4 regions of the Lachnospira hominis (ex Hitch et al. 2025) genome follow, and region 1 is predicted to be linked to each of the others. Evidence: predicted binding sites of a transcription regulator. Region 1 holds the regulator's gene; each other region holds the start of a gene.
What was found. Region 1 encodes Rex, which represses fermentation and respiration genes when NADH is low (regulators of the CRP and FNR family bind a similar motif). Its sites were predicted from a motif close to ATTGTTAANTANTTAACAAT; they were not measured.

Region 1 (6,494 bases):
CCAAAGCTATTTATTAATCTGATAATCGTAGTATTTCCAGCTTACGGGTGTGTATTCAATTTTTTATTAATATATATTGCCTGTTTCAGATTTCAAGATTCCATTTTTCATGGAAATAATCATGGCTTCCTATGTATCTGCCGTTATAATAATAATTTCTCGGAATTCTTTTATTAAGATCACATACGAATTCATAGTTAAATGTTCCTGCTAGAGCAGAGATTTCTTCTACAGTTATCTCCTCATTTCCATCTTTTCCGATAAGTGTGACAACATCATTTCTTTGTATATCCGGAATTGATGTCGCATCAACCATCATCTGGTCCATACACACACGTCCGACAATAGGAACTTTGTGTCCACGGATAATCACATATCCTTTTGACGAAAGATTTCTCGGATAACCGTCTCCATATCCGACAGAGACAGTTGCAAGCTTTGTCTCATGCTGTGTTGTAAATGTTCCGCCATAACTTACACGTTCGCCTGCCGGTACTGTCTTTACCATAGTAACATGACTTTTCAGTTCAAGTGCCGGTTTAAGCTGAACTTTATCTTTATTAACTTCGTCAGAAGGATACATTCCGTACATTGCTATTCCAAGACGCACCATATCTTTATATGTATCAGGCATATCTATAACTGCCGCACTGTTTGCACAGTGTTTTATTTCAAATGTAATCCCATCATCTTCAAGTTTTTTTATAAAACCATTAAACTTCTCATACTGTCTGTTTGCTGATGTTTTATCAGTCTCATCCGAAGCTGCAAAATGAGTAAAAATACCTCTTACATTAAGATTAGGAAGCTGCTTGATTTTCTTTACAAGCATAACACCGCTCTCATCAGGTTCCATTCCTATTCTTCTCATTCCTGTATCTACTTTAATATGGCATATTGCTGTCTTTCCTGTCTTTTTTGCCGCCTCGCTTAATTCCTCGGCTGTCTCATAATCAAAAACTGTAGCTGCAACTTCATTTTCAACCAGAGTTTCATATTCATCTGTATTTACAAAGCCAAGTATTAATATAGGTTTATCTATTCCATTTTCTCTTAAATTAACTGCTTCATCAAGAGTTGCAACAGCATACCCGAAGACTTTTGAATACACTGCTTTTGCAACTGCAACGTCTCCATGCCCGTATCCGTCTGCCTTGACTACTGCAAGTGACTTTGTGCCGGCAGGCGTAAGTGCCATAAGTGCCTCTACATTGGATTCTATGTTTCCGAGTTCAACATCTGCATATACTCTGTAATACTTTCCCATTTTAACTCTGTTCCCCGATTCCTTATTTTTTAATTATAATCTGTATTATTTTGTGTAAAAACTGTGCTTAACGACTCTGCAATATCCCATGCTTTCATTGAAAATGTGCCTTGATTTTTCCGGCACATATCACCGGCACAGCCATGTATATATACAGCCAGTGCTGCTGCAAAACACTCATCATCAAATCCTGCACACATCATGCCGGCAATAACTCCCGTAAGCACATCTCCGGAACCGCCTGTTGCCATTCCGCAATTTCCGGAAGTATTGATATATATGTCATCATGGTCACAAACCACTGTTGCTGCATCTTTTAATACGCATATAACACCATGTTCTTTTGAATAACATGATGCCGTCTCCACAGGATTTCCCTTTATCTGTCCTATGCTTTTTCCTGTAAGCCGTGACATTTCTCCAACATGCGGTGTCATAATCACTTTGCCTTTGTATCTGCTTATATATTCATAATATTCTTCATTTTCTGAGATGATATTCAAAGCATCCGCATCAAGTATTAATGTTGCATCCGAACCTGATTGTAAAATGCATTTTACAATCTCTTCTGACTGTCCTGAAACCGATAAGCCCGGGCCTGCAATAATGCAGTCAGCCCATGTACACCATTTTGTAAGTTCATCACAATTGCTGTTTTTATCATTATATGTGTCACATATTGATTCCGGCACAAGTGTAAGAAGTGCATTTTTATTATTTTCATGTGTAAAAACCCTCACAAGCCCGCAGCCGCTTCTGTATGCAGACTGTGCTGACATAAACGCCGCACCGCCCATACTCCTGCTTCCCGCCGCTATAAGCACTTTTCCGCTCGTTCCTTTATTACCGTCTGCTTCTCTTTCGGGAATCGTCAGAATATCCTTTTTTTCAATCATTCTTGCCGGATTATTTTCTAATATTTTTTGCACATTGTCCTGACTGACTGCAAAACCTATATCAGAAACTATTACTTTTCCTGCATATTTCCTACCGGGATACAAAACCATCCCTGTCTTGTCAAATCCAAATGTAACTGTATAATCTGCTTTTACTTTCTTATTGCTTACCTGAACTATTCCCGCACTAAGCCCCGACGGAATATCAACCGCCACCTTAACTGCACTGACACGGTTAATCTCATCTATAATCTGTGCATAAACACCCGTGACATCTCTTGAAAGTCCAATTCCAAACATTGCATCTATAATAAAATCATATTCATCCAGTGGTAGTATGTTATCTTGTACTGCACATTCAAATGGAATTTCAAGATTTTTTATAATATTTTTCTGCAGCTCATACTCATCTGTTCCCGGCTCTTTTCTGCCAGCTTCATACACCAATGTTTTATAACCATGAAGATAAAGCTGACGTATGGCAGCAAGCCCGTCAGCTCCATTGTTTCCTTTTGTACAGACAACGCAGATGCTTATATCTTTTTTTCCGCTGTCTTTTTTATTGTATGCAAGTTTTTCCACAAATGATGATACAGACAATGCTGCACGCTCCATAAGAACTACAGATGGAATCCCTGTCGTTTTTATTGAATATTCATCTATTTTTTTCATTGCAGCAGAATCAAGTAAATACTTCATATACAGTTACTCCTGACCTTTTGAATTAATATCATCAAGGACTCCCATGATCTCCGGTCCAAAGATATTATGCATTCCCGAATAAAGCTGTTCGTTCATACTCTCCTTATCATGCTTTATAAGAAGATTCTTTTTGAGCTTGATTCTTGTAGCTTCAATCCATTTATCCAGCACTTCAAGATCTGCTTTGTTTTCATTAATCTTCGCATAGCACATCTTTACCGTTTCAACCAGAAGTTTTCTATTAGCTTCTGCCAGCTGTCTTGGAATCTCTTTTTCTTCATCTTCAAGTGATTCAATCTTGTCTTTTGCTTCATGTATAAGACGCTGGTTTTTATTCATACGTTTCTTACGACGAAAATCATTGCCGTCTTCTTCCATATTTTCAACGACATCCTGAATAACCTGTTCTTTTATCTTTTTTACTTCTTTTAAATCATTGGTTACCTGTCCCTGTTTTTTTAGCAGGTCATTAACCTTTTTTTCCCAATACTTTATCTCGTCAGTTTTGCTGACCTCCGGGACAAGCAGATACCATCTCTTATCTAGTGTAAGAATAGGAATATGATTAAATGATGCTGTGTCTTTTATTAAATCATATGTAATATCTGCCATGATAAATCACCCCTCCTGTATATTACGAGTTTTACCATTTTTATTTGCTATATTATATGAAAGTCTCATAAGGCTCTCTGATAAATGTACATTTTCAACTACAACATCTTCAGGCATATTAAGGTCTGTATGTGCAAAATTCCATATTGCCTTTATTCCGTCTTCAGCCACTTCTTTTGCAACTTCTCTTGCTGCCTGTCTTGGAATTGTAAGTGCAACTATCTCGATATTATTTTCTTTTATAAACCCTTTTAGTTCATCCATCATCATAATATCTAGACTGCCTATCTTTTTGCCTTTAAGCTCATGATTATTATCAAAAACACCTTTTATTATAAATCCTCTCTTTGCAAAATCACCCGAATTAACAAGTGCTGCACCGAGATTACCTGCACCGATAATAATCATATTATGAGTACGGTCAATACCAAGAATTTTAGCTATCTCATCATAAAGATACTTTACATTATATCCGTATCCCTGCTGGCCAAACCCTCCAAAATTGTTCAGATCCTGTCTTATCTGCGATGCGGTAACCTTCATCCTTGCACTGAGTTCTTTTGATGAGATTCTTTGAACACCGCTTTCAATCAATTCACCAAGATATCTATAGTATCTTGGAAGTCTCCTGATTACCGCAGATGATATTTTTTTTGTCTCTTCCATATTGCTCATCCGTACCTTCCTGTTTTTTCGTATTTTTTATTATAAACCAATGTTAAAACAATGTCAAAGTCAGCCTAATACTCTCTTGGCAATATCAACTGATTCCTTCGCATCTTTCGCATAGAAATCCGCATGAATTTCTTTTGCATATTCCGGTGTAAGGACAGCACCGCCTACCATAACTTTACAATCAAGATTATTTTCATGCAAAAGTTCGATTGTCTCTTTCATTGATACAAGTGTTGTTGTCATAAGTGCTGAAAGTCCTACAAGTTTTACATCATTTTCTTTTACCGCATCAACTACAGCCTGATAAGGAACATCTTTTCCCAGATCTATAACATCATATCCATAATTTTCAAGAAGAACTTTTACAATATTTTTTCCTATATCATGCACATCGCCTTTTACTGTCGCAATTACAATTTTTCCTTTACTCACCGGTGCCGCATCACTTTTTATCATAAATTTTCTTATAACTTCAAATGCCGCCTGTGCAACTGATGCGGACATTATCAGCTGCGGAAGGAAAAGTGTGCCTTTTTCAAATTCCTCACCGATTTTATCAAGTGCCGGTATTAAAACTTCATTGACAACTTCCATTGAGTCTGTATTTTCCAGAAGCTTAGCTGTACAGTCAGCACCTTCATTTTTAAGTCCGTTAAGAACTGCATTGTAAAGTGCAAGCTTATCACCTTCAAGTCCTGTATCATTATCAGAAGCTGATTGCTGTATGCCCTTTGCACCATCCGGCCCTGATTTTGTGTCCGTTCCTGCTGATTTATTTTCAGAAATGACAATCTTTGGTACTATCTGTTTTCCTGCATAATGCTTTATAAAATCAACTGAATTCTTATCAAATCCTGCAAGAAGCTTGTAAGCTCTTACAGCACCTGTCATCTCTTCAATATTAGGATTGATAATAGGAAGGTCAAGTCCATTTTCAAGTGCCATTGTAAGAAAAATGTGATTTACAAGCACACGGTTAGGAAGCCCGAAGGAAATGTTGGATACGCCGAGAACTGTCTTCAATCCAAGTTCTGTCTTGACACGGTGAAGTGCTTTAAGCGTCTCAACTACCCCGTCCTGCTCTGCAGATGCAGTAAGTGTAAGACAGTCAATGTATACATTTTCTTTCGGAATGCCTATTGCAAGTGCCGCATCTAGAATTTTCTTTGCAATTGCAAATCTGTCTTCCGCCTTTTTAGGAATACCATTTTTATCAAGAGTAAGTCCAACAACAGAAGCTCCGTATTTTTTTACAAGTGGAAGAACATTTTTAAGAGACTCTTCCTCACCGTTTACTGAATTGACTATCGGCTTACCGTTGTATACACGAAGTGCTGCCTCAAGCACTTCAGGAATTGTAGAATCAAGCTGAAGCGGAACATCCACTACTGACTGCAGTGACTTGACAGCTGTTATCATCATCTCACGCTCATCTATTCCCGGAAGTCCGACATTGACATCAAGAATATCAGCTCCTGCCTGAACCTGTTCAAGTGCCTGATTAAGTATGTAATCTATATCGCCTTTACGCAAAGCTTCCTGAAATATTTTCTTGCCTGTAGGATTAATTCTCTCACCGATTATTCTCGGCTGGTCTATCGGAACTACCTTTGTTGCAGAACATACTGCTGCCGGAATTACTTTTTGTGGCAGCTCATTTACAATTGCATTGCCATTTTCTTTAAGCATATCTGAAAGTTCTTTAATAAATTCCGGATTTGTACCGCAGCATCCGCCGAATACCCTGATTCCGTACTTTCTTAAATCTTTCATAAATTCAGCAAAATCTTTTGGTCCCACATTATATTCATTCGTCTGTGGGTCAGGAAGTCCTGCATTAGGCTTAACTACAACAGGAAGGTTGGTCCATTTTGTAACTTCTTCTATAACAGGTTCTAACTCTTTTGGGCCGAGTGAACAATTGACACCAATGGCATCAACACCAAGTCCTTCAAGAGTAAGTGCCATTGACGGAACCATACATCCTGTAAATGTTCTTTTATTCATCTCAAATGTCATTGTACACATTATAGGAAGGTCAGAATTTTCTTTTGCGGCAAGTACAGCAGCCTTTACATCAAGCAGGTCTGTCATTGTCTCAAATACAACAAGGTCAGCCCCCGCATTGCTTCCGGCTTTCACCACCTCTGCATACATCTCATATGCCTCTTCAAAGCTTAAAGTGCCTGTAGGCTCTAAAAGCTGGCCTATCGGACCTACATCAAGTGCTACCAGTGCCTCAGGTTTGACATTATCTCTGGCTGTAATCGCATTTTTAATTCCTGCAGTGACAAGTTCATCCACGCTGTGTCCGCATTCTTCCAGTTTGTAAGCGTTGCCGC
Region 2 (6,494 bases), on a different contig from region 1:
TTTTTTGTTATAACTTAATGTAACTTATCACCAGTAAACAAGCAACTTAAAGCCACTTTTATCTGGTTCAGTTTTTTAAGCAGTTTGGTTCAGTTTTGGTTCAGATAAAAAACCAAACTGTACTAGTTTACACCAATTTACATTAAGTATTAGTATATACATTTTTTGCCAAACCGCTTAAATACTGCATTCTAATTTCAAGCAATTATACTATTCGTATGATTACATTCTGTCATGGAATGTTCTGCTGATAACATCCATCTGCTGTTCCTTTGTAAGGTCGATGAACTTAACAGCGTAACCTGATACACGGATTGTGAAGTTAGCATATTCAGGTTTTTCAGGATGTTCCATAGCATCGATAAGCTTATCCTTACCGAATACGTTTACGTTAAGGTGATGAGCACCCTGATCGAAGTAACCATCCATAACGTTTACAAGGTTAGCAACTCTTTCATCTTCGTTGTGTCCTAATGCGTCTGGGTTCATTGTCTGTGTATTTGAAATACCATCAAGTGCCCATTCGTATGGAAGCTTTGTAAGTGAGTTAAGAGATGCAAGAAGACCATTCTGCTCTGCACCGTAGCTTGGGTTAGCACCAGGAGAAAGTGGTGTGCCTGCTGGACGACCATCTGGCATAGCTCCTGTATATTTACCGTAAACTACGTTTGAAGTAATTGTAAGGATTGATGTTGTAGGCTCTGAATCTCTGTAAGTATGTCTCTTCTTAATCTTCTCAAGGAATGTCTTAAGAAGCCATACAGCGATATCATCAGCTCTGTCATCATCATTACCATACTTAGGGAAATCTCCCTCAATCTTGTAATCTACAACAATACCTGTTTCGTCACGTACTGTCTTAACCTTTGCATACTTAATAGCTGAAAGTGAGTCAACAACATGTGAGAATCCGGCAATACCTGTAGCGAATGTTCTCTTAACATCTGTATCGATAAGAGCCATCTCAGCTGCTTCATAGTAATACTTATCATGCATATACTGGATAAGGTTAAGTGTATTAACATAAAGGTCAGCTAACCAATCCATCATAGCGTCAAACTTTTCAACAACTTCATCATACTCAAGATATTCAGATGTGATAGGCTTGTAAGCAGGACCAACCTGTTCTCTGTTCTTAACATCAACACCACCATTGATAGCGTAAAGTAAGCACTTAGCAAGGTTTGCTCTAGCTCCGAAGAACTGCATTTCCTTACCTGTCTGTGTAGCAGATACACAGCAGCAGATTGAATAGTCATCGCCCCATGTAACCTTCATAACATCATCATTCTCATACTGGATTGAAGATGTATCAACAGAAATCTTTGCTGCATACTTCTTGAAGTTCTCAGGAAGTCTTGATGAGTAAAGAACTGTAAGGTTTGGTTCTGGCGAAGGTCCCATGTTTTCAAGTGTATGAAGGAATCTGTAGTCGTTCTTTGTAACCATTGAACGTCCGTCGATACCTGTACCACCTACTTCAAGTGTAGCCCATGTTGGATCACCTGAGAATAATTCGTTGTATGATGTAATTCTTGCGAATTTAACCATTCTGAACTTCATAACCATATGGTCGATAAGTTCCTGAGCTTCTTTCTCTGTGATAACGCCGTTATCAAGATCTCTCTGAATATAGATATCAAGGAATGTAGAAACACGTCCAACTGACATAGCTGCACCATTCTGAGTCTTGATAGCTGCAAGGTAACCAAAGTATAACCACTGGCAAGCTTCCTTTGCATTTGTAGCTGGCTTAGAAATATCATAGCCATAGCTTTCTGCCATCTTCTTCATACCTGCAAGTGCCTTGTACTGATCAGAAATCTCTTCTCTTAAACGAATAACGTCATCTGTCATTGTACCGCATCCGCAGTTAGCATGATCTTTCTTCTTCTCTTCCATAAGGAAATCGATACCATAAAGAGCAACTCTTCTGTAGTCACCTACGATACGACCACGACCATAAGTATCTGGAAGACCTGTGATGATGTGGCTGTGACGAGCCTTTCTCATCTCTGGTGTGTAAGCATCGAAAACACCCTGGTTATGTGTCTTATGATATTCTGTAAAAATCTTGTGTAATTCAGGATTTGGCTCGTAACCATAGTTCTTGCATGATTCCTCTGCCATCTTAATACCACCATAAGGCATAAATGCTCTCTTTAATGGCTTATCTGTCTGAAGACCTACAATCTGTTCAAGGTCTTTCATAGACTCATCTATATATCCAGGACCGTAAGCTGTAAGGCCTGCAACTACCTCTGTTTCCATGTCAAGTACGCCGCCCTTAGCTCTTTCTTCCTTCTGTAACTCCTGTAATCTGCCCCAAAGCTTATTTGTTGCCTCTGTTGGGCCTTCCAGGAAACTTTCATCTCCGTCATATGGCTTGTAGTTATTCTGGATGAAATCTCTTACATTGATTTCTTCCTTCCAAAGTCTACCTTTGAAACCGTTCCACTGATCCATCTGTACCATTGTTCCTTGTTCCTCCTTGTTTTAATTTTGTACACTGTATACAATCCGCATTATAAAAAATGTTGTCAGCTATTATAATCAAAAAAATATCTTATTCTAAATGCAATGCATTGATTTTAATTAAGATATTCTCCTGTGACAAAAATGCGTTTGTAACAACTTTGATAAATAAGTAACAATTACTGACAAGAGCATACTAACATTTTAACAATGTAAAATCAAGAGTAATTTTCATATTATTGAATTTAGTACAATCCTTGAATTTATGCGGTTATTTTGTACTTTTATCTGTACAAAATGCACATATTATTCACATAATTAACTGAAGCTGTCAAAAATGCACCTCTACTTAATTATCTTCAGTCTGACATATATCATCCTCTTTTACAGTCTCCGTTTTTACATTTTCTTCGGCAATAATTTCCTGTTCACGAAGTGCTTCATCAAGACCTTTCAGTGCTGAAAATGGCATAAACTGCTTGGCACGTTCTTCGACCGGCATCTTTTTTCTTGTATTATTTACTGTACTTTTTCTAATTACCACTTCTGTGTCCCCCAATCTGATGATTTCTTTCTATTGCAGTTGCACCCTTTTCAAGATTCATGCCTTTCAATACCGCATCTCTGCCATACTTCTTCTTCAAATCAAGCACTGCATGCTGTAATTTATTTTCCCTGTCACCATCTATATCGTCATCAAACAGCCCAACCTGTCTGTAGGCTTCATCTGTCAGCCTGTTAAATATAAGATTGATTTTACGCACAGGAATATTTTTATCCTTAACCTCATCATAAAGCTTTGAAATAAACGGAAGCATCTTTTTAGATGAACTTGTCGCTGACGGAAGCATAATTGAACCACGCACGGACTGTGGCACTCCCGCAGCTGCACTATATTCTTTTGAGTAATTTATATAGATTGTCACCGAATCCGTAACCATTCCCTGCTCAACAAGCTGAAGACACATTCCGTCAGCCATTTCCTTGACGATAAGCCTTCCCTCCTCATGTTCATAATCCCTTGCAAGAACCTGACCGCTCGTTATGCTGCTGCTTCTCGGCTTATATTTCTTAATATCCGCAATAGTAACCGGTTCTATCCCCCATGCGTGGTCAATGAGAAGTTCAGCATCAATGCCAATCATATCATACAGGATCTGCTCATCTGCCTCTGCAATCTGTGCCATATCATATATCCCTGCCTGTGCAAGTCTTCCGGCAAGTCCATGCCCCACTCTCCAGAAATCTGTGAGTGGTCTGTGATGCCACAGCGTCCTCTTATAACTTTCCTCATCAAGTTCACCGATAAAATCTTTCGCATGTTTCGCAGTTATATCAAGTGCAATCTTTGCAAGATAAAGATTAGTACCTATGCCGCACGTTGCCCTAATCCCCACTGTATCAAATATATCCTGCATAATACGTATGCCCAGTTCTTTCGCAGTCATTCCATATAAAGAAAGATACTCTGTTACATCCATAAAAACTTCATCTATAGAATATACATGTATATCCTCTTTTGAAATGTACTTCAGATAAATGCCATATATCTTTGCCGAATAATCAATATAAAGCTGCATTCTCGGCTGTGCCATAATATAATCAATACCTTTGGGAATCTCAAACACACGGCATCTGTTCTTCACGCCAAGAGCTTTCATCGCAGGCGACACAGCAAGACATATTGTTTTCTCACTTCTGTCCGGGTCAGCAACAACAAGATTAGTTGTCATTGTATCAAGACCACGCTCAACACACTCAACCGATGCATAAAATGATTTTAAATCTATACATACATATATCCTGCTGCCCATACCATTGTTTCCTTTCATATTATTCCCATATACCATAATTTTTTTCATAAAAATATTATACAACAAAAAATCGAATGTATGTACTGTTTTTTTATTTTTTATATGCAAAAACAACGTCATATTTTTGTTGATAAAATAATAAAAACATGATAAAATTTTAGTTGTTTAAAGCGTTGAACTTTAAAGGGGTAAATTCAAAAGAAACACAGGAGGATTTTTATGAAACTATTAATTTTGATTATCTATTTTGCGGTCATGATTGGAATCGGTCTTTACTGCCGCAAACATGCAACTGATGTCAACGGATTCGTACTTGGCGGCCGCTCGGTTGGTCCGTGGCTTACAGCTTTTGCCTACGGAACTTCTTATTTTTCTGCTGTCGTATTCGTAGGATATGCTGGCCAGTTCGGATGGAAATATGGCATTTCTGCAACATGGGCAGGCATCGGCAATGCAATTATAGGTTCACTTCTGGCATGGGTTGTTCTCGGACGACGAACAAGAATTATGAGCCAGCATCTGAATTCTGCAACAATGCCGCAGTTTTTCGGAGAACGATTCGGAAGCAGTGCGTTAAAAATCGGTGCATCCGTAATTATATTCATTTTTCTCATTCCTTATACAGCATCTCTTTATAATGGTCTTTCAAGACTTTTCGGAATGGCATTTAACATTGATTATTCAGTCTGTATTATACTCATGGCAGTTCTTACAGCTATCTACGTAATTGCAGGCGGATATATGGCAACAGCTATTAACGATTTCATTCAGGGAATAATAATGCTTTTTGGCATTGCAACCGTAATAGCTGCCGTTCTTAACAGTAAAGGCGGATTTATGGCGGCACTTGATGGTCTTGCAAAAGTGAGTGACCCTGCTGTAACAGATACACCGGGAATATTTGCTTCATTTTTCGGACCTGACCCTCTCAATCTTTTATTTGTCGTAATACTTACATCACTCGGTACATGGGGACTTCCACAGATGGTTCAGAAGTTTTACGCAATAAAAGATGAAAAATCCATCAAAAAAGGTACAATTATTTCAACTATATTTGCACTTGTTGTTGCCGGAGGCAGTTATTTTCTCGGTGGATTTGGACGTCTTTTCTCAGATGAAATTGATGTTGCTGCCAACGGATATGACTCAATTATTCCGACAATGCTTTCAGGATTAAGTCCTATGCTTATCGCACTTGTTGTTATTCTCGTTTTGTCAGCGTCAATGTCTACGCTTTCATCACTTGTAATTGCATCAAGTTCAACACTTACTATCGACTTCTTAAAAGATAATTTTATTAAAGATATGAGCGATAAAAAACAGGTTTTATCAATAAGAATTCTTGTCGTTGTATTTATTGCAATTTCATCAATTCTTGCACTTATACAATATAAGAGCTCAATTACATTTATTGCACAGCTTATGGGTGTTTCATGGGGTGCACTCGCCGGTTCATTCCTTGCACCTTTTATGTACTCATTATATTCAAAGCGTGTCACAAAGGCTTCATGCTGGGTATGTTTCATATTCAGTTCAGTTCTTATGATTGCAAATATTTTCTTCAGGAGCTCATTTCCGACAATTATGCAGTCACCTATCAACTGCGGTGCTATTGCAATGCTTGCCGGACTTGTAATTGTTCCTGTAGTCAGCCTGTTCACACCAAAGCCTGACAAAGAGCTTGTGGAATCAGCTTTTAAATGCTATGACAAAAAGACAACCGTTGAGCAAAAAACTGCTCTCGGCGACTAAAGGTAAATATTGTTTTGAATGTAAGCATCGTTTTGGCTCGCTGTCCTATAACCCTAAATATAAATCACTAAACAAAATGCTCCGTTCGGGATTCACAGCTTAACTGTTATCCTAAACGGAGCATTTTTATTTAATTTAATTATGCGTTTCTTCCCGCTTCAAATGCCTTTCTGTTCAAATCAAGGAATTTCGGAGGTACTATTTTTTCAATAGCATCCTGCCACTGTTCATCGCTTATCTCAGGAAAATATGTTGATAATCTTCCCATGAGTGCTATATTTACAGCTTTTGCAGAACCGGCCTCCTGTGCGATTGAAAGAAAATCTTTTGCATCAACCTTTGCACCTGCTGCCTGCATTTTCTCGATAAGATTTTCAGGATATGCAGCCGCACCCGTTATTACAGGCATTGGCTCTACTTCCTGAGTATTTGTTATAATTGTTCCGTCTTTTT
Region 3 (6,494 bases), on a different contig from region 1:
TGTCAAGTTTTATATGATATTCTGCTTTCTGCTCGGTTATAAAACATCTTCCTTTGCTAAACAATACATTAATACTCTTATTATTCCATGACAAAAAATCATCATGGATATCAAGTTCTATGCAAACATCTTTTTCCGACGGTTTACAACTGTACTGGAGAAGAAACTTATCAATATCTATAATTCTTCCCATTATGTACGGACGTATTGATTCTTTAATATTGCCATCAGCCATCTCAAAAGCAATCGGTTCATTATAATATGTATTGCCTTTTACTTCATTTATCATGGACTGATGTGCACGTATAAAACGCCAGAGACCATTCTGTGCTTCCCTGTTTAAGAAAATCATCTCTTTTATGTACATAACATTTTCTTTTATAAGATAAACCATATATCCCTGTGGCTTTTTATGACTATTATAATAAACAGCTACAACTGTATCATCCTCATCCCATCGCCAGTATTCCTCCCATGCAAGGCTGTTACGGTAAAGGCATCCGTGTGTTTTTGCCGCAAACTGCTGGTGAAGATTAATAAAATCCGTATTTTCCCATGTGACACGACGTACATATCCGGGAATATCATCAATCTTTGGTATCTGATTATTCTTTATTATATAAGAAATCTTATTAGAAATAATCTCCCATCCAAACTTACGATACAATGGTATAGAATAAGGATATAAAAGTGCCATTGACTGACCTCTTTTTCTCATATGGCTCAGGCTCTTGTGCATAAGCGTAGCCATAATACCCTGTCCTGAATACTCTGGATATGTACATACACTCGTTATAAAGCCGACATGATATAACTGATGATAAATATTCATATCAAGCGGATATACAGCAAATTGTGATATTAACGAATCATTATCAAAACACCCCACAACATCAGCTCTCTGCAAAACAGGAAACTTTGACTGCTTAATCTCGTCATTTTCCCAGCCAACTTCGGTAAGTTCCTGTTCTGTAACCTGAAATGCATATCTTAAAAGTGCATTATATGCATCTAAATCTTTTGTTGTAAGCGAACGTATTGTGTAATCTTTAATATTATTTTTTAAATGTTTCATAAAATATGTATCATAACTCCTTATATTATTGATGAGTCTTTTTCTTTTTTGGAAAATCATTCTCATAATCAACACTCATCTGTGTCTGTTCATTCTTATCAAGCCCCTTAAATACCAGCTTTTTAATCCAGTGATACATAATGGCAAACATCGGAACTCCAAGAAGCATACCTGCAAATCCCCATATATCTCCAAACAGGAATATGGAAAAAAGCACCCATATACTTGAAATTCCTGTTGTATCACCTATAATCTTAGGACCTAAAATATTACCATCTATCTGCTGTAATATAAAGTCAAAAATCACAAAGAAAATGCACTGCATGGGATTAACCATAAGTATGAGAAGTGCTGATAAAAACAACCCGATATACCATCCAAAAAATGGTATTACATTAAAAATCCCAACTATTACAGCAACAAGTGTTTCACTCATCATGACTTTTCCCGGATTAATCCATCTGAAAATCATCATGCCGGCATAACAAATAAGTGAAACCACTACTGCATCAAGAATCTTTCCATTGATAAACCCACCGAAAACGCGGTCACAATATCTTGCCTCTTCCATTACAGTGTCAGCCTTTTCTTTTTTTAATATACTATACACGATAAGTTCTGCCTGCCGTGCAAATTTTTTTCTTGAAAGCAGCAGATATACAGCAACTATAAAACCTATAAATATATTAAGAAGCACACCGAGCAGATTAATTACACCTGACGAAATCCCGGTTGCCACTTTCTCAACAGAATCAAGAAGTCCGTTTGAAAGCCAGTCCTCAAGCATCGTATATGCCTTATCAATCACCTGTTGCGAATATTGAAGCAATTGTTCATTAGAGCTAAGCGAATGATTAAGCCATCCTATAAGCTTATCTGCACTTGATGGCAGAATCTGAACGAGTCTTACAACACTGTCAATCAGCTGTGGAATAACAATCATAAGTACAAGATAAATTGCAATAACCGCAATAATCATTCCTGCAAATACACTTAATGTCCTTGATATTTTTTCCTTAGTCTGTTCGTTCTTCATCTTTGAAAATAATTTATCAAACAAAACTTCAAGCTTATTACACAAAGGACAAATTATATATGCCAATACTGCACCAATTATAAATGGCATCATAGTTTTTACAATATGCCCGATAACACTCTTTATCGCATCTATCTTATATAAAACAAAAAACAGCACAATAGACAAAGCAAATGCAAGAAACAAGCTTCCGGCAAGATATAAATACTTTTTAAACGTATCTTTCATATTAAATAATTCCTCACATATTCTATAAATAGTCAATTCATCCCCCACTATTTCTAAAACTATATTAATGATACAACATAACATAGTATCACGCAATGGAATTTTAAAAATTTTTTAAAAAAATATCAAGCAATGTTAATAATATGCATATTGACACAAAAAAAATATAGTGTTATATTAACTTTGTTAAAATAATAACAATCTTTTATGGCAGAAAATATTAGCTCTGCTGCAATTATGAGAAAAGGAACAATAACAAGGAGGATAAATCCTCTCCTCGCCATGAGGATATAGTGCATCAAAGATGCACATTAGGATTTTTGCTCCGCAAAAACAAGGAGGATTTTGTATGTCAGAAAAAATTATGTCGGGTACAGAAATTGTTGACACAGTAGACGCACTTGAAAAGAAAATCAATGAAGTGCGTAGAGCACAGCAGATTTTTTCAACTTACACACAGGAACAAGTTGATAAAATATTTACAGCGGCAGCTATTGCTGCAAACCAGGCCAGAATCCCACTTGCCAAAATGGCAGTTGAGGAAACAGGAATGGGAATTATAGAGGACAAAGTAATCAAAAACCATTATGCTTCTGAGTATATTTACAATGCTTATCGTGACACAAAGACATGTGGCGTCATCGAAGAGGACTCAGCTTATGGAACAAAAAAGATTGCTGAACCAATTGGTGTTGTAGCCGCAGTAATTCCTACGACCAACCCTACTTCCACTGCTATTTTCAAGTCTTTAATATGTTTAAAGACAAGAAATGCAATAATAATAAGCCCTCATCCAAGAGCTAAAAAATCAACAATTGCAGCTGCAAAAGTTGTTCTTGACGCTGCAGTAAAAGCTGGTGCTCCAAAGGGCATTATAGGTTGGATTGATATTCCGTCTCTCGAACTTACAGACACACTTATGAAAGAGGCTGATATAATTCTTGCAACAGGCGGTCCTGGAATGGTTAAAGCTGCATATTCATCAGGAAAACCCGCACTCGGTGTAGGTGCCGGCAACACTCCTGCCATTATTGACGAAACAGCCGATGTTGTTCTTGCAGTCAATTCAATCATCCACTCAAAAACATTTGACAATGGTATGATTTGTGCTTCTGAGCAGTCTGTTATTGTTGACAAAAAAGTTTACAAAGCCGTAAAAGATGAATTTATTGCAAGAGGCTGCCATTTTCTTACAAAGACCGAGCTTGACAAAGTCAGAAAAACTATCCTTATCAATGGCTCTCTCAACGCAAAGATTGTAGGTCAGAGTGCATATACCATTGCAAAACTCGCCGGAGTTGATGTATCACGTGAGACCAAAATTCTCATCGGAGAGGTTGCTTCTGTCGACTTGTCTGAAGAATTTGCACACGAAAAGCTTTCACCTGTTCTTGCAATGTACAAATCAGACGATTTCAACGATGCAATAGATAAAGCTTCACATCTTATCGCAGACGGCGGATACGGACACACTTCTTCTATTTATATTAATTCAGAAACAGAAAAAGAAAAACTTGATATATTTGAAGAAACTATGAAAACATGCCGTATTCTTATCAACACCCCTTCTTCTCAGGGCGGCATCGGTGACTTATACAATTTCAAGCTGACGCCTTCACTTACACTCGGCTGTGGCTCATGGGGCGGCAATTCAGTTTCCGAAAATGTCGGTGTCAAACACCTTCTTAATATTAAAACCGTTGCTGAAAGGAGAGAAAACATGTTGTGGTTCAGAGCACCTGAAAAAGTATATTTTAAAAAGGGCTGCCTTCCTGTTGCACTCAATGAATTAAAGACAGTTCTTGGCAAAAAGAAAGCATTCATAGTAACAGATCAGTTCCTCTACAAAAATGGCTACACAAAATGCATAACCGACAAACTTGATGAACTCGGTATTGTATACACAGTATTTTACGATGTTGCTCCTGACCCTACACTTGCATGTGCAAAGGAAGGTGCAAAAGCCATGAAGCTCTTTGAACCAGACTGCATAATCGCTGTAGGCGGCGGTTCAGCAATGGATGCCGGCAAGATAATGTGGGTTATGTATGAACATCCTGAAGTTGATTTCATGGATATGGCTATGCGTTTTATGGATATAAGAAAACGTATATACACATTCCCTAAAATGGGAGAAAAAGCTTACTTCATTGCCATTCCTACTTCATCAGGAACAGGTTCTGAAGTTACTCCTTTCGCTGTTATCACAGACGAAGAAAGCGGAATAAAATATCCTCTCGCTGATTATGAGCTTCTTCCAAAAATGGCAATTGTTGATGCTGATATGATGATGAACCAGCCAAAAGGTCTTACTTCTGCTTCTGGCATAGACGCACTCACTCATGCTCTCGAAGCATATGCATCTATTATGGCAACAGACTACACAGACGGTCTTGCTTTAAAAGCTATGAAAAATATATTTGAATATCTTCCTGCCGCATATGAAAATGGTCCGCACGACGCAAAAGCCCGTGAACAGATGGCTACAGCTTCAACCATGGCCGGAATGGCATTTGCAAATGCATTTCTTGGAGTATGCCACTCTATGGCTCACAAGCTCGGTGCATACCACCACCTTCCTCATGGTATTGCAAACGCACTCCTCATCACTGATATAATGAGATTCAATGCTGCAGAAGTTCCTGCTAAAATGGGAACATTTTCACAGTATCAATATCCTCACTGCAAAGAACGTTATGTAGAATGTGCAGATTTTCTTCATATCAAAGGAAAAAATGATGACGAAAAATTTGAAAATCTTATTGCAGCCATTGAAGAGTTGAAGGAAAAAGTCGGAATCAAAAAGACTATAAAAGATTATGGCGTTGATGAAAAAGAATTTTTACGCACTCTCGACGAAATGACAGAAATGGCATTTGATGACCAGTGTACAGGTGCAAACCCACGCTACCCTCTAATGAAAGAAATTAAGGCAATGTACCTCAAGGCATATTACGGAAAACCAGTCGAAATTGACGAATAAGAAAGGATGTGTTTATATGAAAAAATGCATTTCACAAAACAATTTAAAATCAGTTTATCTTGAAAATAATACCGCAATAAAAGTTTTTTCCAAAGATTATAACAAATCAGATGTTTTATATGAAGCATTAAATACTGCAAGAGTTGAAGATGCCGGAGTTAATATTCCAAAGCTTCTTTCTGTATCTGTAAACAATGGCCAATGGGAAATCACAAGTGAATATACGGACGGCATAACTCTTACACAGCTTATAAAAGAGCATCCCGAAAAAACTGCTGATTATATCAAAAAAATGGTTGAATATCAGGTTGATTTTCAAAAGAAATCTAACCCGCTTCTCTTAAAGCTTAAAGATAAATTAATAAGACAGATTAATGACATTGAAACTCTTGATAGTTCTGTAAAATACGAACTGCTCACAAGACTTAATACGATGCCAAAGCACACAAAATTGTGCCATGGTGATTTTTGTCCTGACAACATAATCGTAAATATTGATGATAATGCCGACATAACATCAATCACCGCTGTTGACTGGGTTCACGCAACGCAGGGCAATGCCAGTGCCGACATAGCCAACACTTATCTTCTGTTAAAGCTGCAATACTCTGACAGCAGCATCGATATCGCAGATATGTATATGACACAGTTCTGTGTTGCAACAGACACTAAAAAATCGTATGTAACAGGCTGGCTTCCTATTGTTGCCGCCGCAAGAATGGCAAAAAACAAACCTGATGAAAAAGAACTTCTCGAGCATTGGGTAAATGTGGTGGATTTCCAATAATACCGGCTATATTCACAACAAACTAATTAAATACAACAAGACATAAAAAGACGGCAGCTTTAACAACTAAACATCATTAAAGCTACCGTCTTTTAATTTTCATCAATAACAAGTGAAAAAATACCCTTTATATCTTCATCACTAATACCGTATCGTCTCGCCTTCTTTACAGCCATCTCAATATCAAGTTCAACTTCTTTTCTTTGCTCCTCTTCCTGTATTTCGGAATTGGACGCAGCAACATACGTTCCTTTACCGTGAACCGTCACAACAAAACCTTCGTTCTCAAGATAATCATAAGCTTTTTTAACTGTCAGTGCACTAATCTTTAATTCTTTTGAAAGAGAACGCACCGACGGAAGCATATCATTTTCTTCCAGCTTGC
Region 4 (6,494 bases), on a different contig from region 1:
GTCCACATTCCGATGGAAAAGTTTTAATGGAGCAGACACTTACAAGCCTTGTTGAAGAACTAAAGCGTCATGATGAAGCCTCTCCTTTTATATGTCAGGGACTTCTCATAAGAATTTTTCACATTCTTAGTACCAAATATGAATTTTCTCTGTCAAAGCAGCTCCGCAAACGTATGAATTGGATTCTTTTTGAAGAAATCACTAATTATATCAATAATAATCTTAATAATATTTCAATTATGCAGCTTTCCAATGAATTTCATTTTCAGGAAGATTACTTTAACCGGCTGCTCAAGAGCCAGACTGGTCTTACATATACGGAATATCTTCAGTCACTGCGTCTCAAAAAAGCTGAAGACATGCTGATTAACACTGACCACACAATTGACACGATTTCTCACGAAGTCGGATACCAGAACAAAGGATATTTTTATAAAATTTTCACTGACAAATATAAGATTACGCCGGCACAGTTCCGTAAGAAAAATAAGTCATAAAAAACTTTGTTGATTTAATTTTACATAAAAATGAAAATGCAGAGCCAACCATTTAGTATGCCCTGCATTTTCTATAGAATTATGTAAGAAAAGGTATCTATTATAGCAAATTTATTTAATCATATAGTTACATATCCCATTTCCAATCCCTAATTTCCGGCATATCAATACCATATTCATGGATATACTGTTTATGTTCAACAAGCTTGTCATTCATTTCCTGAACAAGATATGAACCCCTGTTGCCAAGCTGTGGAAGATACTTAACAGCATTCTTTACAAGATGGAAACGGTCAATTTCATTCTGGACACGCATATCGAATGGAGTTGTGATAGTTCCTTCTTCCTGATATCCATATACATGAATGTTTCTGTTAGTTCTTCTGTATGTAAGTTCGTGAATAAGTGTATGGTAACCATGGAATGCAAATATGATTGGTTTATCTTTTGTAAACAATGCATCATATTCTGCATCACTTAATCCATGTGGATGCTTTGACTTAGGCTCAAGCTTCATAAGGTCTACTACGTTGATAACACGAATTTTAATCTCCGGAAGTGCCTTTCTTAAAATTGTAACTGCTGCAAGAGTCTCAAGTGTAGGTGTATCACCGCAGCATGCCATAACAATATCAGGTTCCTGACCCTGGTCGTTACTTGCCCATTCCCAGATACCGATACCCTGTGTACAATGCTTTACAGCCTGCTCCATTGTGAGCCACTGCTGTCTTGGATGCTTAGATGTAACAAGTACGTTTACATAGTTACGGCTTCTGATACAATGGTCAAAACATGAAAGAAGACAGTTAGTATCAGGTGGAAGATAAAGTCTTACAACATCTGCTTTCTTATTGGCAATATGGTCAAGGAATCCCGGATCCTGATGTGTAAATCCGTTATGATCCTGCTGCCATACATTTGAACTTAATATAAGATTTAATGATGCAATAGATGCTCTCCATGGAAGCTGGTTACATACCTTCAGCCATTTTGCATGCTGTGCACACATTGAATCTACAACTCTGATAAATGCTTCATAACTTGCAAAGAATCCATGACGTCCTGTAAGAAGATACCCTTCAAGCCAGCCTTCACACATATGCTCACTGAGCATTGAATCCATTACACGTCCGTCCTGTGCAAGGAATTCATCTGTATCATATTTTTCATTATTCCAGTCACGGTTAGTAACTTCAAATACTTTTCCAAGTCTGTTTGACATAGTCTCATCAGGTCCGAATATACGGAAATTCTTGGCATCATCATTCAACTTAAATATATCTCTTACAAATCCGCCAAGTTCAATCATATCCTGTGCTTCAACGGCACCCGGCTTAGGAACGTCAATTCCATACTCACGGAAATCTGGAAGTCTCAAATCTCTTAAAAGCTTACCACCGTTAGCATGTGGATTAGAACCTATTCTTCTGTCACCTGCAGGTGCAAGTTCTTTAAGTTCAGGTATAAGCTTTCCGTTCTCATCAAAAAGTTCTTCAGGATGATAACTTTCAAGCCAGTTCTTAAGCATATCAAGATGTTCAGGCTTATCCATCATGATAGGTACCTGATGTGCCCTGAATGAGCCTTCAATCTGATTGCCATCTACTTCCTTTGGACCTGTCCAGCCCTTTGGTGTACGAAGTACAATCATAGGCCACTTAGGTCTTTCTGTATTATTATTTTCTCTTGCGTCTTTCTGGATTGCTTTAATCTCATCCATTACAGTATCAAGAGCTTCTGCCATCTTTCTATGCATTTCCATAGGATCACTACCCTCAACAAAATATGGCTTCCAGCCGCATCCGTCAAAGAAATGCTCAAGTTCTTCATGTGAAATACGTGCAAGAACTGTAGGATTGCTTATCTTATATCCATTAAGATGAAGAATAGGAAGAACTGCACCATCTGTCTTAGGATTTAAGAACTTATTACACTGCCATGATGTTGCAAGAGGACCTGTCTCTGCCTCACCATCACCAACTATACAGGCTGCAATAAGATCAGGGTTATCAAATACTGCACCAAATGAATGTGCAAGTGAATAACCAAGCTCACCACCTTCATTGATTGAACCAGGTGTCTCAGGTGCAACGTGGCTTGAAATACCGCCCGGAAACGAGAACTGCTTGCAGAGCTTTTTAAGTCCATCCATATCCTCACCGATGTTTGGATATACTTCACTGTAAGTTCCTTCAAGATATGTATTGGCTACAAAGAAATTTCCGCCATGGCCCGGACCTGAAATAAGAATCATATCCTGATCATATTTTTTAATTACTCTGTTCAAATGAACATATACAAAATTCTGTCCCGGAACTGTTCCCCAGTGACCAACAATCTTCTTTTTTACATGTTCCATAGTAAGCGGCTCACGTAAAAGTGGATTATCAAGTAAATAAAGCTGTGCTGCTCCGAGATAGTTTGCTGCACGCCAGTAAGCATCCATCTTTTTAAGGTATTCATCTGTAACAGGCTGTTTTTCAACAACATTTGTTTCTGCCATGTCGCTTTCCTCCTAAACTCATTCTTCTATAAATCTTTTTGTTTGATTTTGTTATATTTTAGACAATGATTTTATTCATTACAATACCCAAATCCTATTACTTTTTTCAAAAGTTACCTATTCCGACTTGTATTAATGTGTATAAAGCAAGTCAAAACTACAGCTTTACACAGACTTTATAATCATAATCAATTTATTACATATTTTTATCAGAAAACTTAATACAAATCTACCAAATTATTTTGACATTTTGGTACTAATTTGTTAAAATAATAGCAAAGGTATTTACATCTTGATTTTTTAAATAAAACATGGAGGAACTATTATTATGGTAAACAGAATTGTATTAAACGAAACATCTTATCATGGTGCAGGAGCTATCAACTCAATTCCTGATGAAGTAAATGTACGTGGATTTAAAAAGGCATTTGTATGTTCAGACCCTGACCTCATCAAGTTTAATGTAACAAAGAAGGTTACTGACGTTCTTGACAAAGCAGGGCTTGCCTATGAGATTTATTCAAATATCAAACCAAATCCTACAATTGAAAATGTACAGACCGGTGTTGCAGCATTCAAAGCTTCAGGTGCTGACTACATAATTGCAATCGGCGGCGGTTCATCAATGGATACAGCAAAGGCTGTCGGCATTATCATCAACAATCCTGAGTTTGCTGATGTAAGAAGCCTCGAAGGCGTTGCTCCTACTAAGAAACCATGTGTTCCTATTATAGCAGTTCCTACTACCGCAGGTACGGCAGCAGAAGTTACTATTAACTACGTTATCACAGATGTCGAAAAGAAACGTAAATTCGTATGTGTTGATACACATGATATTCCTGTAATCGCAGTTATTGACTCAGACATGATGTCAAGCATGCCAAAGGGTCTTACAGCCGCAACAGGCATGGATGCACTTACACATGCCATCGAAGGTTATACTACAAAAGCCGCATGGGAAATGACAGACATGTTCCACTTAAAAGCTATTGAGATTATATCTAACTCATTAAGAGGTGCTGTTGACAATACTCCAGAAGGACGTGAAGGCATGGCTCTCGGTCAGTATATCGCAGGTATGGGTTTCTCTAATGTAGGTCTTGGTATCGTTCATTCAATGGCTCATGCACTTGGTGCTGTATATGATACACCGCATGGCGTTGCCAATGCTATTCTTCTCCCAACAGTAATGGAATACAATGCTCCATTCACAGGCGACAAATACAAATACATCGCAAAAGCAATGGGCGTTGAAGGCGTTGAAAATATGACTCAGGAAGAATATCGTAAAGCTGCTGTTGATGCAGTTAAGAAACTTTCTTCAGATGTTGGTATTCCTGCAAATCTCAAGGAAATTGCAAAAGAAGATGATGTTCAGTTCTTATCTGAATCAGCTTATGCTGATGCATGCCGTCCTGGTAACCCAAGAGATACATCAGTTGAAGAAATTGCAGCATTATATCGCTCACTTATGTAATTTCACTAACTCCTTTCACTAAATTATGTTATTGCGGCATCTGACTGATTCATATGTAATTACGGATTTTACCTCTCTGTACGCAATAAAATTAAAATCCCACCGGACAACATTTAACTACTGCCCGGTGGGATTTTTCTATTCTTGTATATTACAGAGAACCCACATTTTTTTGATGTGGTTTTATTTTTTATGTAATTTTATTTTTTTTGCATTTATCACTTTTTAAATTTCTCACAGAAAACTAAATAAGCTTTCTTCCCATAAGGACACCCATCACAGATGCCATCATAAGACCTCTTGTCCATCCGCTTGAATCGCCAAGACAGTATAGATGTTCTACATTTGTATTCAGATTTTCATCCATTTTAACCTTATTACTGTAAAATTTCAATTCCGGAGAATACAAAAGAGTCTCTGTACTTGCAAAACCCGGAACAACATGGTCTACTGCCTGTATGAAATTAATAATATTAACCATTGCACGATATGGCATTGCTGCTGTGATATCGCCAGCAACCGCATCAGGCAGTGTCGGTTTTACATTGGACTGTGCAAGTTCCTTCTGCCATGTTCTCTTTCCGTCAAGAATATCACCATAACGCTGTACCATAATCTGACCGGCTCCAAGCATATTTGTAAGTTCTCCGACTTTTTTAGCATATTCAATCGGCTGGTTAAATGGCTCAGTAAAATTATGCGAACATAAGATTGCAAGATTTGTATTGTTAGATTTTAAATCTTTATATGAATGTCCATTTACAACTGCAAGATTGTCATCATAATTTTCCTGGCTTACAAATCCTCCCGGATTCTGACAGAATGTTCTAACTTTATTCTTAAATGGTCTTGGATATCCTATAAGTTTTGATTCATACAAAACATTGTTGACATCCTCCATAATTTCATTGCGTACTTCAACACGCACACCTATATCAACAGTTCCCGGCTTATGCATGATATCATACTTTGCACACAATTTTTCAAGCCACTCGGCACCTCTTCTTCCTGTTGCAATAATAACATCATCGCCATAAATTTCTGTTTCATCACTGACACCAACAGTCTTTTTAATACGTATGCCGACACACTTATTTTCCTCTAAAATAATATCTTCACATGTATAGCCAAACATTATCTCAACACCTTGCTCAACAAGGAAATCTTCTATGCTTGCATATATTTCTTGTGCTTTTTCTGTTCCAAGATGTCTTATTGGACAATCTACAAGTTTAAGCCCTGACTGAATTGCACGTTTACGGATTTCCTTTACCTTTTCACCCTGATTAATACCCTCAACATGAGTATCAGCTCCAAATTCCAGATAAATTTTGTCTGTATAATCAATAAGGCTCTGTGCAAAATCTTCCCCTATAAGTGATGGCAGATCTCCACCAACTTCATATGACAAAGACAGTTTTCCATCCGAAAATGCCCCGGCTCCTGAAAAACCCGCTGTAATATTGCAAGGTTCACATCCAACACATTTTTTGGTTTTACTCTTAGGACAGTTTCTCTTATGAATACTGCTGCCTTTTTCAACCATTATTATCTTTTTCTTACTTCCGTTCTTTATAAGTTCAAGTGCCGTAAAAATACCGGCTGGTCCACTTCCTACAATAACAACATCTGCTTTCATAATCTGACCCTCCATCAATAACCATATTTGTACATTATCAGTTCATTACATACTATTTTACTATATATTAGCAAAAAAGTATACGTTTCTTTTTATATTATATATCGTGCTTTAACTACACATGTGTAATATTATGGTTTATTATTTCATAAAAGCAGCCCTTAAATTATATATGGTTTTTCCTGTTTTTTTAATGTTTTATGTGGGATTTCCCTTATTTTTGCTTGTTATATGCCGATTAAGCTTATAAATTTCACTTTTTAATTATCAATATTGACATTATAATATCCATTGCATAAAATTATACATGTATTATATTTAGAAACAAGGAGGTCAAATCCTCTCCTCGCCATAGGACTCGGATTTTTGCTCCGCAAA

Region 2: a site for Rex is predicted at 2,636-2,655, ahead of pflB (formate C-acetyltransferase). Genes of this name have one in related genera too.
Region 3: a site for Rex is predicted at 2,522-2,541, ahead of adhE (bifunctional acetaldehyde-CoA/alcohol dehydrogenase). Genes of this name have one in related genera too.
Region 4: a site for Rex is predicted at 3,048-3,067, ahead of WMO38_RS02170 (phosphoketolase family protein). Genes of this name have one in related genera too.

The regions. Positions count from the first base shown of each region.
Region 1 is NZ_JBBMES010000001.1:176,969-183,462, reverse strand. Features, by position in the region: gene alr (alanine racemase) at 86-1,267, opposite strand; gene WMO38_RS00795 (NAD(P)H-hydrate dehydratase) at 1,297-2,862, opposite strand; gene WMO38_RS00790 (hypothetical protein) at 2,869-3,477, opposite strand; gene WMO38_RS00785 (redox-sensing transcriptional repressor Rex) at 3,484-4,152, opposite strand; gene WMO38_RS00780 (homocysteine S-methyltransferase family protein) at 4,213-6,494, opposite strand, start outside.
Region 2 is NZ_JBBMES010000003.1:49,692-56,185, reverse strand. Features, by position in the region: gene pflB (formate C-acetyltransferase) at 223-2,475, opposite strand; gene WMO38_RS03840 (hypothetical protein) at 2,825-3,019, opposite strand; gene WMO38_RS03835 (Y-family DNA polymerase) at 3,009-4,289, opposite strand; gene WMO38_RS03830 (sodium:solute symporter family protein) at 4,503-6,041, shown strand; gene WMO38_RS03825 (indolepyruvate oxidoreductase subunit beta) at 6,181-6,494, opposite strand, start outside.
Region 3 is NZ_JBBMES010000004.1:113,566-120,059, forward strand. Features, by position in the region: gene WMO38_RS05605 (GNAT family N-acetyltransferase) at 1-1,075, opposite strand, end outside; gene WMO38_RS05610 (AI-2E family transporter) at 1,101-2,339, opposite strand; gene adhE (bifunctional acetaldehyde-CoA/alcohol dehydrogenase) at 2,689-5,322, shown strand; gene WMO38_RS05620 (phosphotransferase) at 5,339-6,109, shown strand; gene WMO38_RS05625 (GntR family transcriptional regulator) at 6,202-6,494, opposite strand, start outside.
Region 4 is NZ_JBBMES010000002.1:70,019-76,512, reverse strand. Features, by position in the region: gene WMO38_RS02175 (AraC family transcriptional regulator) at 1-497, shown strand, start outside; gene WMO38_RS02170 (phosphoketolase family protein) at 625-3,000, opposite strand; gene fucO (lactaldehyde reductase) at 3,329-4,477, shown strand; gene WMO38_RS02160 (NAD(P)/FAD-dependent oxidoreductase) at 4,722-6,116, opposite strand.